2 regions of the Pseudomonas sp. AIG genome follow, and region 2 is predicted to be linked to the other one. Evidence: riboswitches for the same ligand, from Rfam matches in the RefSeq annotation. Region 2 holds a riboswitch; the other holds the start of a gene.
The links. A riboswitch is a leader RNA that binds a small molecule or an ion and turns the genes downstream of it on or off. The one in region 2 is predicted to bind manganese.
Positions count from the first base shown of each region.

Region 1: it holds a riboswitch for manganese, as region 2 does, so the genes downstream of both, ACWR1S_RS19895 (TMEM165/GDT1 family protein) here and mntP (manganese efflux pump MntP) in region 2, are expected to answer to the same signal.

Region 1 covers NZ_CDROCK010000036.1:1,889-9,395, reverse strand. The annotation lists gene ACWR1S_RS19910 (LysE family translocator) at 1-106, opposite strand, end outside; gene ACWR1S_RS19905 (2-hydroxyacid dehydrogenase) at 198-1,163, shown strand; gene ACWR1S_RS19900 (methyltransferase) at 1,196-2,194, shown strand; yybP-ykoY riboswitch at 2,245-2,369, shown strand; gene ACWR1S_RS19895 (TMEM165/GDT1 family protein) at 2,457-3,041, shown strand; gene ACWR1S_RS19890 (M48 family metallopeptidase) at 3,166-3,984, opposite strand; partial or broken gene ACWR1S_RS19885 (HAMP domain-containing protein) at 4,187-5,533, shown strand; gene ACWR1S_RS19880 (methyl-accepting chemotaxis protein) at 5,546-6,388, shown strand; gene ACWR1S_RS19875 (SOS response-associated peptidase) at 6,610-7,233, opposite strand; gene ACWR1S_RS19870 (putative signal transducing protein) at 7,270-7,507, opposite strand, start outside.
Region 2 covers NZ_CDROCK010000001.1:8,949-16,455, forward strand. The annotation lists gene ACWR1S_RS00045 (APH(3')-II family aminoglycoside O-phosphotransferase) at 100-870, opposite strand; gene ACWR1S_RS00050 (thiamine pyrophosphate-requiring protein) at 1,054-2,841, shown strand; gene ACWR1S_RS00055 (DUF72 domain-containing protein) at 2,965-3,681, shown strand; gene mntP (manganese efflux pump MntP) at 3,683-4,246, opposite strand; yybP-ykoY riboswitch at 4,255-4,426, opposite strand; gene ACWR1S_RS00065 (ATP-binding protein) at 4,491-5,864, opposite strand; gene ACWR1S_RS00070 (response regulator) at 5,861-6,523, opposite strand; gene ACWR1S_RS00075 (PepSY domain-containing protein) at 6,708-6,974, shown strand; gene ACWR1S_RS00080 (cytochrome b/b6 domain-containing protein) at 6,974-7,507, shown strand, end outside.

The DNA of each region.
Region 1 (7,507 bases), on a different contig from region 2:
GACCGTGGGTCACGCTCTCGCGCACCACCACGGCGAAGTCCGGGCCGGGGCTGGCGACGGCCAGTAAGTGGATCAGTGCAACGGTCAAGAACTCGGTCCAGTACATGGGGGCTCCTTTCGGCCAAGCGTATCAATTTGTTTCATCTGGTAGGCTCGGCAGATTACGCCCAACGCTCACAGCACAAAAGGTACAGTTGATGACGAACACGCGCCGCGCCGTTTTCCTTGATCATCCTTCGCTGGATCTCGGCGACCTCGACCTCAGTCCGTTGCGCGAGTGTTTCAGCGATCTGCAGTTGTTTGCCCAGACTTTGCCCGAGCAAGTTGCCGAGCGCCTGCAAGGCGCCACCGTGGCGATCAGCAACAAGATCCTGATCGACGCCGCCGCGATGGCCGCCAACCCCGATCTGAAACTGATCCTGATCACCGCCACCGGCACCAACAACGTCGACCTCGCTGCCGCCCGCGCTCAGGGCATCACCGTGTGCAACTGCCAGGGTTACGGCACGCCGTCAGTGGCGCAGCACACGATCATGCTGTTGCTCAACCTTGCCACGCGTCTGGCCGATTACCAGAAAGCCATTGGCGAAGGTCGCTGGCAGCAGGCCAAACAGTTCTGCCTGCTCGACTACCCGATTGTCGAACTGGAGGGCAAAACCCTCGGTTTGCTCGGCCATGGCGAACTCGGTGGCGCCGTGGCGCGGCTGGCCGAAGCCTTTGGCATGCGTGTGTTGCTCGGGCAGATTCCCGGGCGCCCCGCTCGCCCGGATCGCCTGCCGCTGGATGAACTGCTGCCACAAATCGACGCCCTCACCCTGCACTGCCCGCTTAACGAACACACTCGCCACTTTATCGGTGCCCGCGAGCTGGCATCGATGAAACCCGGCGCCTTCGTGGTCAACACCGCGCGTGGCGGCTTGATCGATGAGCAGGCGCTGGCCGTTGCCCTGCGCAACGGTCACCTCGGCGGCGCGGCCACCGACGTGTTGAGCGTCGAGCCGCCGAGCCAAGGCAATCCGTTGCTCGCGGCGGACATTCCGCGCCTGATCGTCACCCCGCACAACGCTTGGGGCAGTGTTGAAGCGCGGCAACGCATCGTTGGCCAATTGACCGAAAACGCTCAGGCGTTCTTCAGCGGTAAGGCGCTGCGGGTCGTCAGTTGATAAACTGCGGCACTTTTTTTTGAGGAGCAGTTATGGATCCGCGCAGTGAAGTACTGCTTCGTCAGCCCGAGTTGTTTCAAGGTTCGTTGTTGTTGGCCGGTTTGCCTGCCGACGATTTGCTCGGGCGCCTGCCCAACGCATTCGGCTGGTGCTGGCACGCTGGCGATCAAGCCGCGCTGGACGCCCGTTTCGAAGGTCGCAGCCATTTCGGCGTGAACGTGCCGGAGCGCGAGTTCGACAGCGCCGTGGTGTTCCTGCCCAAGTCCAAGGACCTGACCGATTACATCCTCAACGCCGTGGCGTCGCGTCTGGCCGGGCGTGAAGTGTTTCTGGTCGGGGAAAAACGCAGCGGCATCGAAGGCGCGTCCAAGCAGCTCAACCCGTTCGGCAAGCCACGCAAGCTCGACAGCGCGCGCCACTGCCAGTTATGGCAAGTGACTGTGGCCAACGCCCCGGAAGCGAAATCCCTGGAAAGTCTGGCACAGACTTACGAACTGCCACTGGCTGAAGGCCCGTTGAAAGTCATCAGCCTGCCGGGCGTGTTCAGCCACGGTCGCCTGGATCGCGGCAGCGCCCTGTTGCTGGAGCATCTGGACAAGCTGCCGAGCGGCCATTTGCTCGACTTCGGTTGCGGCGCTGGCGTATTGGGGGCTGCGGTAAAACGTCGCTATCCGCACAATCAAGTGACGTTGCTGGACGTGGATGCTTTTGCTGCTGCCAGCAGCCGTCTGACGCTGGCTGCCAACGGTCTGGAAGCCGACGTGCTGACCGGTGACGGCATTGATGCCGCGCCGATGGGTTTGAACGCGATTCTGAGCAATCCACCGTTCCACGTCGGCGTGCACACCGACTATTTCGCCACCGAAAACTTGCTGCGAAAAGCGGCTAAACATCTGAAAAACGGCGGCGAACTGCGCTTGGTGGCGAACAGTTTCCTCAAGTATCAGCCGCTGATCGAAGAGCATCTGGGCGTGTGTGCAATCAAGGCCGAAGGCAATGGTTTTCGGATTTACCGGGCCAAGCGCGGCTGAAACCTCTTTTAAAAAAGAGGCTTGCTCAATCGGATTTGCCTAGGCAGAATCCGCTCCGTCCTAGGGGAGTAGTCTCCCACGAGCGCCATGCTCGTCCGGCATACGTCAACATACTTGATCCTCAGATCATGGCGTATGCGACCCAAGCGTCCGCAGCAGACGGATCGCAGGGTTTGACAAGACCTATGACACGCACACCTTACCCGGGGCGGGAAGGCTGTACGTGTCATAGCCGTGTCGACCCGCCCCTTAGGAAATCCTGATGCTGGACTCGTTACTCGTTCCCACCGCAATCGTTGCCTTGGCCGAAATCGGCGACAAGACGCAACTGCTCGCGCTGATTCTCGCCGCTCGCTTCCGCAAACCCTGGCCGATCATTGCCGGTATTGTCGCCGCGACCCTGGCCAACCACGCAGCAGCCGGTGCGGTCGGCGCCTGGTTCGGCAGTTTCTTCTCGAATGCGACGCTGCACTGGATCCTCGCCGCGAGCTTCACCGCCACAGCGCTGTGGACATTGGTCCCGGACAAAATGGATGACGATGAAACCAGCACCGCGCGCAAGTTCGGGCCGTTCCTGACCACGCTGATTGCATTCTTCCTGGCGGAAATGGGTGACAAGACTCAGGTCGCTACGGTGATGCTCGCCGCGCAATATCCGGAACTGTGGCTGGTGATTATCGGTACGACGGCGGGCATGTTGATTGCCAACGTGCCGGTGGTTCTGGCGGGTAATTTTGCTGCGGACAAATTGCCGCTGACCTTGATCCGTCGCCTCGCGGCTTCGGCGTTCATGATTCTGGCGATCGTCGCGGTGTACAAGGCGATGCAGAGCAGTGGCTGGGTTTAACCCTGAGAGAAGGATCGTTCCCACGCCCTGCGTGGGAATGCAGCCGGGGACGCTCTGCGTCCCTTTTGGAACGCGGAGCGTCCCTTGAGGCATTCCCACGCAGAGCGTGGGAACGATCACCGACTCAGGATTTAGGAGCCTGTTCGTACAGCGGCATGACTTTCGGGATCGCCGCCTGCAACGAGGCAATCCGGCTGGCCGAGGCCGGGTGGGTGCTCATGAACTCCGGCGGCGAACCTTCCGACGCCTTGCTCATCTTGTTCCACAACGTGATCGCCGCATTCGGGTTGTAGCCAGCACGAGCGGCCAGCTCCAAACCAATCAGGTCGGCTTCGTTTTCGTTGGCACGGCTGTTCGGCAGGGTCATGCCGTAGTTGGCCACGGTGTCGGCCAGCGCCAGACTGTCCTGACCCAGACCCAGCAATGCACCCGCGCCCTGCTTGGCCATTTCAATCCCGTACGCCTTGGACATCGCTTCACGACCGTGCTCGCGCAGAGCGTGGGCGATTTCATGGCCCATGACCGCGGCGATTTCATCGTCGGTCAGCTTCAGGCTATCGATCAGCCCGGTGTAGAAAATGATCTTGCCGCCAGGACCGCAGTTGGCGTTGAGCTCGTCACTTTTGATCAGGTTGACCTCCCACTGCCATTGCGCCGCATCCGGACGGAAATTCGGCGCTTGGGCGATCAAGCGATTGGCAATTGCCTGAACCCGTTTGGCCTCAGGACTGGTCTTGTCCAGCACACCCTTGCTGGAGGCTTCACCGACAGTCTTCTGATACGACTGGGCATACATCTGGTCGACCTCTTGCGAGGACAGCATGCTGAACATGTACTGCTTGCGCTCCACACCCACGGCGCCGCCGCTGGTGGTGTTGACCGACTGACAACCGGCCAGCAACAGCGCTGCGCTCAGTGCACTTACAACCAATGTCTTGTTCATTCAAAAGCTCCCTGAAAACCTGCGCGTATCCTAGGCGGGTAATTGTATCGACGCCAGATACAACAGACGCGTTGCAGCGACTTTCAGACATTTCCCATTGAGGCTGTCGTAAAAAATTCACAGCGCCCCCCAGGCCCTCTGCATCTGCGTCGCACACTGATCCATTTGCGACACGGGCTTTCAAATACACTTCGCCCGACTCATGGCCCAATGCCCGCTGCCGATACATCAGCGCAGACGTCCTCTTGCGTGCGGAGCTCCCATGAAGTTCAAGTCGATCCAGTTTTCCGTCGCCGCCCTGGCCGGCGCCATCGTGCTTAGCGTGGTCGCTGCGCTGGTGCTGTATGCGCTGTTTTCCGGCGCCCGTACTCAAGAGATGGTGCAACAGCGCACCCAGGCCCAGTTCGAGCAAGTCATCGAACAGCGCCTGACTTCGCTGGCACAAACCCAGGTCAGCCAGATCCAGCGCGAACTCGAAGCGCCATTGCTGATTGCTGGCGGACTGGTGCGGGTCAACGCCCTGCTCGGTACGCCGGGCACCGATGGCCAGCCGCGCCTGAACGTCAGCCGCGAGCAACTGATCAGCCTGATCAAAGAGAACGTCGAACAGAACCCGAAAATTCTCGGCACCTACATCGGCTGGGAGAAAAACGCCCTCGATCACAATGATGCGGCCTATGTCGGCACCCGTGTGGTCGGCATCGACGCGGCCAGCGGGCGCTTCCTGCCATGGTGGTTCCGCAACGATGACGGCACCCTCGGTCTGGACAAACTGGTCGACGTCGACGACCAGAAAACCCTGTCCACCGGTGTGCGCGCCAGCGAGTACTACTTGTGCTCTAAAGAGAGCAAAAAAGCCTGCGTGATCGATCCGGCGCCTTATAAAGTCGGCGACAAGATTGTCATGCTCGCCTCCTTTATTGAGCCGATCATGCTCAACGGCGCCTTCCAGGGCATCGTCGGCGCCGACCTGTCGGTGAACTTCATTCAGGAAATGCTCCTCGGCGCCAACCAGAAGTTGTACAACGGCGCCGGGCAAATGGCCCTGATCGGCGGTAACGGGCGGATCGTTGCCTACACCAAGGATGCGAGCAAATTCGGCGAGAAAATCAGCGACATCCTCGACGCCGAGCAGACTGCCAACCTGGCCAATCTCAAGCGCGGCGAAGTGACTTACTCGGTCAACAAGGACAAGGGCCGCATCGAGTTGTACCTGCCGTTCGGCATCGGTCAGACCGACGCGCGCTGGACATTGATGCTGCAATTGCCTTTGAACGCCGTTATGGCGGATCTGCAAAAGCTACAGGCCGATCTGGATGCCCAACGCAAATCCGACACCTTCGGCATGGCCATGGTTGGCCTGCTGATCGCCGGCATTGGCCTGCTGGTGATCTGGCTGGTTGGCCACGGTATCGCTCGACCGCTGAAGCAAATGGTCGCCATGCTCAATGACATCGCTCAGGGTGAGGGCGATCTGACCCGTCGTTTGACCAGTGATCGCAGCGATGAATTGGGTTCGATCGCCAAGGGCTTCAACACCTTCCTCGCCAAATTGCAGGCGATGATCACCCAAGTGGTAACGTCGGTGCAGAGCGTCAGCGATTCCTCGGAACACACCGCGGACATCGCCATTCGTACCAACATCGGCATCCAGAAACAAATGGCCGAGATCGATCAAGTGGCTACGGCGGTGCAGGAAATGACCGCCACTGCGCAAGACGTGGCGCGTAACGCCACGCAGGCTGCGCAAGCGGCAAGTCATGCCGATCAGGCCGCCAGTCAGGGTATGCAGATCGTCCGCGACACCTCGAACTCGATTGGTGTGCTGGCGGTGGAAATCGGCAAGGCCGTAGACGTGGTGCAAACCTTGGCCAAGGACAGCGAGAACATCAACGCGATTCTCACCGCCATTCGCGGCATCGCCGAGCAGACCAACCTGCTGGCCTTGAACGCGGCGATTGAAGCGGCGCGCGCCGGTGAGCAGGGTCGCGGTTTTGCCGTGGTGGCCGACGAAGTGCGCAATCTGGCGCAGAAAACCCAGAAAGCCACCGAAGAAATCCAGAGCATGATCCAGCAACTGCAACAGGGCACACGCGACGTGGTGCGGGTCATGGAAGACAGCCAGAACCGCACAGATGAGAGCGTGCAGCACGCGGCGAAAGCGGCTCAAGCGCTGGAAACGATTACTCAGGCGGTTTCGGTGATCAACGACATGAACACGCAGATCGCCAGCGCAGCGGAAGAGCAGAGCGCGGTGGCCGATGACATCAACCGCAATGTGATCAATATCGGCCAAGTGGCCAATGAAGTGGCGGGCGGTGCGGATGAGTCGAGTTCGGCGAGTGCCGATCTGACCAAGCTGGCGGAGCAGCAGCGGCGGTTGATCAATCAGTTCAAGGTCTGAAAAGCGAAAAGCACCCTCATCGGAACGCCGCCCGCCTAACCCTCTCCCAGAGGGAGAGGGGACTGATTGGGGGATATTGGCGTAATACGCCGACCTGGAAGTATTTCAGCGAATCCATAATCGCCATTATTTTTCAGGTCGATGCATGGCGGGAAACAACGCGGTCGGTCCCCTCTCCCTCTGGGAGAGGGCTAGGGTGAGGGGCTTTTGATCTACAGGCTTTAACCCGGGGTCAAACACTCCGGCCCATTGAGCTTCGGATCATTGATCAGATTCGCCAACACCCGCTCACGCAATGCAGAAGGCTCACTGGCCAGCAACCCCTGCAACACATGCAACGGCGTCTCCGGATCGAGCCACGCCGCCTGCCCCGCCTCATCCAGAATCAACGGACGGCGCTGACTCGACGCCGGCTGCGTAATCACCGCCGTGCTCAACCAGACCTGCTCCTGCACCGGATACGCCTCCCAGATCGCCGCAAAAAACAGCGAAGCGCCCTCCCCCGGCGTCAGCCAGTACGGCCGCTTGCGCTGCGTTCCGCGCCATTCGTAGAAACCATTCGCCGGCAGCAGGCAGCGACGCTGACGCAGTGCCTCACGAAACATCGGCTGCTCGGCTACGGTTTCAGCACGGGCATGCGCCGGGGTTTTCGACAGATCGGTCAGCCACGGCGGCGTCAGCCCCCAACGGGCACGGGCCAGAGTACGCGCACCGTCTTCAGCGGCACGCAGCATCAACACCGAATCATTGGGGGAAATGTTCCACTGCGCCTGCTGATCGGCGGGAAAACCTGGCAGGGCCGCGAAATCGCGGTTCCAGCGAAACAGGGCATAACGTCCACACATGGGGCAACACGACTCTGAAGTAAAACGAAGCTCAGCCTAACAGACCAGCGTCCCGGGGAAGCTCTCCGGTTCATCGCCGGGCAGCGGCAGCGCGGCATTGTACGCGGTGATCAGCTCACGGGCGTATTCGGCCTGATCGTTATCGACCGACAGCCCGAGCAAACCGAAGATCGGCAGCTCACCGGTGCCGCCGAGCAAATCACGGCCAATCAAGTGCGCCTCGATGCCTTCGCTGGCGAGCATGCCCTTGAGCATTTCACCTTCCATCAGGTTT
Region 2 (7,507 bases):
GCGAGCAGGCTCGCTCCCACAGGGGGGGGCGTTCCAAATGTGGGAGCGAACCTGCTCGCGAATGGCCTCACCGCCGACCGTGACGTCTTGTGAAAGGCATCAGAAAAACTCGTCAAGCAACTGATAGAAAGCGATCCGCTGCAGATCCGGTTCCACGCCGTACACCTCGAAAAACAGCGGTAGCCACTGCGCGCCGAGGTTGTCCGTGATGCTGTGCGCGGCCAACGCCAAATCCTGATAACGGTCAGCGACGCCGAGTCGCCCGCAGTCGACAAACCCGCTGAAGCGGCCCTCGTCGGCGAGCAGGTTGGGCAGGCACGCATCGCCATGCGCGACCACCAGTTCTTCATGATCAGGGCGAGTGGCGAGCAATTGTTCGAACACCGCTTCAGCACTCCAGCCAAGGCGCGAATCGTCGAAGTCCTCTTCATCGATCAATCCGGCCAGCAGGTGTTCGCCGGCCAGCCGTATTTTTTTGTCCAGGCAGTGATCGAACGGGCAGCTCTCGATAGCGACCGCGTGCAGTGCGCGCAAAGACTCGGCTGCAAGCGTGACGATCTGTTGCGGCGAGAGGTGCTCACTGCTGGCCAGATCCCGCCCCGCAATGGCGCTCATCAGCAGCCAGTTGCGATCCGCTTCGGTGGTGGTCTCGAGCACACGCGGCGCCGGCAAGTCCTGGCTCGTCAGCCAACGCAAGCGCTGTACCTCACCGGGCAATTCGCCCAACGCCATGACCGTCTCGGATTTCACGAACAGCGCCGCAGCGCCTGCGCGGGTAATGCGCCATACGTCGGCGCGTGATTCGCCAATGGTCTGTTGCTCGATAACCGCGTCTGCAAAGCGGTTGCGCCATGTGTCTGGTAAATCCATGTTCGTGGTCCTTGCCCGTGCCCGAAATGCGCAGTTTGCCGTCCGGGCGGACTTCACCGCAAATGGTCCAGGTGGTGAAAACAATCGAAACTTCGCCTTCGCCGTCATTGTCCAGACCTCTACAGCTCCCGGCCCAGGCACGGTCGGGAATACGTCATGCACCAGCAAACGACGAGGATCAAGATGACGATGACCGTAGGAGATTTTCTGGTTGAGCGGCTCAGCCAATGGGGCGTTACGCGGATTTTTGGTTACCCGGGTGACGGCATCAACGGCGTGTTCGGCGCGCTCAGCCGGGCCAAGGGAAAGATCGAATTCGTCCAGGCGCGGCATGAAGAAATGGCCGCGTTCATGGCCTCGGCGCATGCCAAGTTCACCGGTGAGTTGGGGGTGTGCATCGCCACTTCCGGCCCCGGCGCCTCGCATCTGATCACCGGCCTCTACGATGCGCGCCTGGATCACATGCCGGTGTTGGCCATCGTCGGTCAGCAGGCGCGCACGGCACTCGGCAGTCACTATCAGCAAGAGCTTGATCTGGTATCGATGTTCAAGGACGTCGCCGGGGCATTTGTGCAGCAGGCCTCGGCGCCGTCGCAGGTGCGGCACCTGCTTGATCGAGCGGTGCGCACGGCTGTGGGCGAACGTCGGGTAACCGCGCTGATCCTGCCCAACGATTTGCAGGACCTGAAATACCAAGCGCCGGCTCGCGAACATGGCACCGCGCATTCCGGGGTCGGTTACACGAAACCCAAAGTGCTGCCTTATGACGTGGATCTGCAGCGGGCAGCCGACGTTTTGAATGCCGGCGAAAAGGTTGCCATTCTGGTCGGAGCGGGTGCTTTGCAGGCGACGGATCAGGTCATCGCGGTGGCGGAAAAACTCGGCGCCGGCGTCGCCAAAGCGCTGTTGGGCAAAGCCGTGTTGCCGGACGATTTGCCTTGGGTCACTGGCAGCATCGGCCTGCTCGGCACCGAACCCAGCTACAAACTGATGAACGAATGCGACACCTTGCTGATGATCGGTTCGGGCTTTCCCTACGCGGAGTTTTTGCCGAAGGAAGGCCAGGCGCGCGGTGTGCAGATCGATTTGCAACCCGACATGCTCAGTCTGCGCTATCCGATGGAGGTCAATCTGGTCGGTGATTCGGCGGAAACCCTCGCCGCGTTGTTGCCGCTACTCGAACAGAAAACCTCAAACAAGTGGCGCAAGAAAGTCGAAGGCTGGCGCGGCAGCTGGGAGAAAACCCTGGAAAAACGCGCCATGGCCAAAGCCGATCCGGTCAACCCGCAAAGGGTGGTGTACGAGTTGTCGCCGCGCCTGCCCGATAACGCAATCATCACCAGCGACTCCGGCTCTTGCGCCAACTGGTTTGCCCGTGACCTGAAAATCCGCCGTGGCATGCAGTGCTCATTGTCCGGTGGACTCGCGTCCATGGGCGCCGCTGTGCCTTATGCGATTGCCGCCAAGTTTGCTTATCCCGAGCGTTCGGTCATTGCGCTGGTGGGCGACGGGGCGATGCAGATGAACAACATGGCCGAGCTGATCACCGTCGCCAAGCACTGGCGCCAGTGGGCGAGCCCGAAATGGATCTGCGCGGTGTTCAACAACGAGGACCTCAATCAGGTCACGTGGGAGCAGCGGGTGATGGAGGGCGATCCGAAGTTCGAAGCTTCGCAAAGCATTCCCGATGTGCCTTATCACCTGTTCGCCATCTCCATCGGCCTGAAAGGCATTTTCGTTGATCGCGAAGAAGACGTCGCCGCTGCCTGGGAAAAGGCACTGGCCTCGGAGGTGCCGGTGCTGATCGAGTTCAAGACCGACCCGAACGTGCCGCCATTGCCGCCGCACATCAAACTTGAACAGGCGAAGAAGTTCGCCACGACGTTGCTCAAGGGCGATCCGGATGAGGCCGGGGTGATCCTGCAAACCGCCAAGCAGGTACTCGGCTCGGTATTGCCCGGGAAGAAATGACCGGTTAACGCAAAGGTTTGATCGTTCCCACGCTCTGCGTGGGAATGCCTCTAGGGACGCTCTGCGTCCAGTGACGCGGAGCGTCACGGGCTGCATTCCCATCAATGAGCGGAAGGTGCACTGATGATTTTCATTGGCTGTGCAGGCTGGAATCTGGGGCGCGAACACTGGCCGGCATTTCCGGCAGAAGGCACGCACTTGCGGCGCTACGCTGCGCGTCTCAACGGCGTGGAAATCAACAGTTCGTTCTACCGTCCGCATCGTCGGCAAACCTATGAACGCTGGGCGGATGGCGTACCGGAAGCCTTCCGCTTTTCGGTGAAAATGCCCAAACACATCAGCCATGAATTGCGCTTGGTGGGTTGTGAACCAGCGCTGGATAAATTCCTCGCCGAGTGCGCAGGTCTGGGTGAGCGTCTGGGCTGTTTGCTGGTGCAGTTGCCGCCGTCACTGGCGTTCGACGAAGCCGTCGCCGAAGCCTTTTTTACGACATTGCGTCAGCGCTTTTCCGGCGTCGTGGTGCTCGAACCAAGGCACGAATCATGGATCAGCGCCGAGCCGATGCTGATGACGCATCAGATTGCCCAGGCGGCAGTCGATCCCTCGCGCATCAGCAGTGATGTTTCGCCAATCGGCTGGGCAGAAGCGAAATACTGGCGACTGCACGGCTCACCGCGCATTTACCACAGCGCCTACGAGCCCGCTTATCTGCAAAACCTTGCACAAGCCCTGCAATCAGCGGCCGCGGCAGGTGCCGCGACCTGGTGTATTTTCGACAACACCGCCAGCGGCGCAGCGCTGGGCAACGCCTTGGCACTGACCGCGCTGACTTCAGGTTGAATCAGACCGCCAAATGCTCATACAGAATCGTCGCACCGACAATCATCAGCACCACGCCACCGACGATTTCCGCACGCTTGCCGACCACCGCGCCGAGCACCCGGCCGAGCATCACACCAAGGGTCACCATGGTCATGGTCGCCAGACCAATTGCCGCCGCAGCCACCCAAATATTCACATCGACAAACGCCAGGCCGACGCCGACCGCGAGGGCATCGATGCTGGTGGCAAACGCGGTGACCGCAAGAATCAGGAAGGAGTGCGAGCCCGGTTTTTCTTCTTGCTCTTCTTCGTGTTTCAGGCCGTTGTAGATCATGTGCAGGCCAAGAATCACCAGCAGGGTGAACGCGATCCAGTGGTCCCATTCGGCCACCCAACGGGTCGCCGCCTGGCCGATCAGCCAGCCGATGATGGGGGTGATGGCTTCGATCACACCGAAGATCAGACCGGTACGCAGGGCTTCAGTGAGACGCGGTTTGTGCAGGCTGGAGCCTTTGCCGATGGCGGCGGCGAACGCATCCGTGGACATGGCCAAAGCGAGGAATATGAGGGAAACAGGATTCACGGGGGCACACTTCCAGTCGGGCTATGAGTCAACGACACAACCACACGCCCGACTTTAGGCATGGATGTGTCGTCGGTCTCACCAACCAAAAGGTGTTCGCACCACGGCATGTTGCCGAGAATGTTGATACGAACGCTTCCGAAAGGCTCGGAAACAGGCTACTCCCCAACGAGGCTGCGGATCTTATGCGGGCAAACATGAAAATTTCGTCAAAACCGCCGCATCGGACATCAGGCGTAGCACGTCATGCCGACTTCTCGTTGATCCGCAACTCTGCGCACAAACCGCCACGCGGCAGGTTGTATAACTGCAAAGTGCTGCCGATCTTGCTGACGATCATCTGCACAATGGCCAGCCCCAGTCCGGCGCCGTTGGCATGACCGTGACTGTAGAAACGCTCGAACAGTCGCGCATAATCCGCTTCGTTGATACCGGGGCCGGCGTCCTCGACGCTGATGTACACCGCGCCGGATGCCTTTGGTTGGACCTGTACGCGCACTTCGCTGCCGGGCGGGGCGAAATTCAAGGCGTTGGTGACCAGGTTCTGCAAGGCGATGGCGAGTGCAACCGGGTCGGTGTCGACCGGGCAGTGGTGGTCGCTGTCGAGGATCAGGTCGACGTCTTTCTCCAGCGCCAGCGGCGCCAGTTCGGCGAGCTCTTCGCGCACCAGCGCGGTGAGTTCCACCGGGGTCTTTTCCGGGATGGCCAGGCGCGGCTCAATGCGCGCCATGGTCAGCAACTGGCTGGCGATGCGGGTGGCACGGTCCACGGCGCTGACCAGAAACTCCAGCGCCTCATCGCGTTGTTGCGCGGTACCGGCAAGCTGCGCGTTTTGCGCATGGATGCGCAGGATCGCCAGCGGCGTGCGCAACTCGTGGGCGGCGTCGGCGATAAAGCGTCGCTCGCGTGCCAACACATTATCGATCTGCTGCAACAGGCGATTGAGCGCGGTTTGCATCGGTTCAAGGTCGTGGGGCAGGGGCTTGAGGTTCAGCGGTTTGAGGGTGTCGGTGTTGCGCCCGCGAATGGTCTGCGCCATGGCTCGCAACGGTTGCAGGCCCCAGCCAATCGCCAGCCAGATCAGCACCGTCAGCACTGGCACGCCGATCACACTCGGCCACAGCGTGTGGCCGACAATGCGCTCGATCAGATCCTGCCGAATGTCATCGCGCTCACCGACCCAGATCAACAGCCCTTGCTGCGAGTCCTTGAGCAGAAACGCGCACCAGTCGCGGCCGTTTTCCATCAAGTCATGGGACCCGAGGGTGGTCGGCGGCGCGTTGAGTTCCGGCGCTTCAGCCGAGCGCATCAGCAACTGCCCGTCGCTGCGCCAGACCTGAAACGTCAAACGGGTTTCGTAGGGGTGCGCCGCCTCGCCATCGCCGACCCGGCTCATGGCTTCATCGAAGGCCTGATGCAGCCGCTGCCAGTTGTTATCGCCCGGAGCGCGTTGCGCCAGCACGCCTTGCAGTAGGCGTGCGCTCTGCGCCAGTTGTGCGTCGTAGACCTCTTCGATTTCGTGATGGCTGTCGCGCAGCACCAGCCAACTGATCAGCAGATCGCCCATCAATACCAGGATCAATACCGGCACCAGAATTCGCGCACGTATCGAGATCATGGTTTGACCGCCACCACATAACCGACGCCGCGCACGGTGCGGATCAACTCGGTCGAGAGTTTTTTGCGCAGGTTGTGGATCAGCACTTCGAGGGTGTTGCTCTCGACCCGTTCCTGCCAGCCGTACAGTGCGCCGGACAGGCGCTCGCGGGTGACGACTTTGCCGGGCCGCGCCATCAGTTGATGCAGCAGCTGGTATTCCATCGGCGTCATCACCACCTCGTTGCCCAGCCAGGTGACTTGCTGGCTGACCGGATCGAGGCACACGCCGGCATGTTCCAGCACCGGTTGCGCCCGGCCCTGGCTGCGCCGCAGCAAGGCGCGGATGCGTGCCTTCAACTCATCGACATCGAACGGTTTGATCAGGTAGTCATCGGCGCCGGCGTCGAGGCCGGCAATGCGTTCGCCGGTGCCATCGCGGGCGGTGAGGATCAGCACCGGCAAGTCCTGCTGCTCGCTGCGCAATTGCTGCAGCAGGGTCAGGCCATCGAGCCGTGGCAGACCAAGGTCAAGCAGCAGCAAATCAAAGCTTTCACTGCGCAGCGCATGCAAGGCACTGACGCCGTCCTGCAACCAGTCAAGGGTGTAGCCCTCGCTGCTCAGGGCAACGCGAATGCCTTGTCCGAGGGCACGATCATCTTCGACCAGAAGCAGGCGCATGGGCGGTTCTCTGTTGGGAGTACGGGGTTGCTAATACGGGGTTGGATGGCCGGCATCATGCCGCTGTGCAAGCCGTCGTGGCAGGCCATCCGACGGGAAAGATGTAACGACTCGTTGCCAACTAAGCTTTCGCTAAGGTTGCTTTTGCACAGTGAGGCCTTCCTCATCCAGCGAGAGTGATTCCATGCGCAAACTGCTGCTGTTGTCTTTGATCGTCGCCAGCCCTCTGGCCATTGCCGGCCCGCAATGCACCACTGCCGAGCGCTCGCAATGGCAAGACCAGAAGGCCTTTCAGGAACAGCTGAAAGCCCAGGGCTACGAGATCAGCAAATTCAAAGTCACCGATGGCAACTGCTACGAGATCTACGGCTTCGACAAGGACAAGCGCAAGGTCGAGATCTACCACGACCCGGTCAGCGGTAAAGCGGTCAAGACCGAGATCAAGGGCTGATGCCGAGCGCGTCCCTGCGCCTGTGGGATCCCGTGGTGCGGCTGTTTCATCTGTCGATTGCGGGCGTCTTCGTCGCCAATTACTTCTTCAATGAAGCGGGTGACGACTGGCATGTCTGGCTCGGCTATTACGCCATGGGCTGGCTGCTGGTGCGCACGGTGTGGGGATTTATCGGGCCGCGCAGTGCGCGTTGGGCGGACTTCTGGCCGACCCCGACGCGCCTGCTGGCCCATGCGCGCTCACTGCTCGCCGGGCGGCCCGAGCATCGCCTCGGCCACTCGCCGATCGGCGCGCTGGTGATGATCCTGATGTTGCTGGCGTTGTTCACCGTGGGTCTCAGTGGCTGGGCGATGGAAGAAGTCGACGCCTTGTGGGGTGCCGATTGGCCGTTGTCGGTCCACGAAACGGCGGCCGACAGTCTGCTGGTGCTGGTGTGCATTCACATCGCTGCTGCCGTGTTTGAAAGCTTTCAGGTTCGCGACAACTTGCCGTTGTCGATGCTCACCGGGCGCCGTCGCCGATTGCCGGACGAT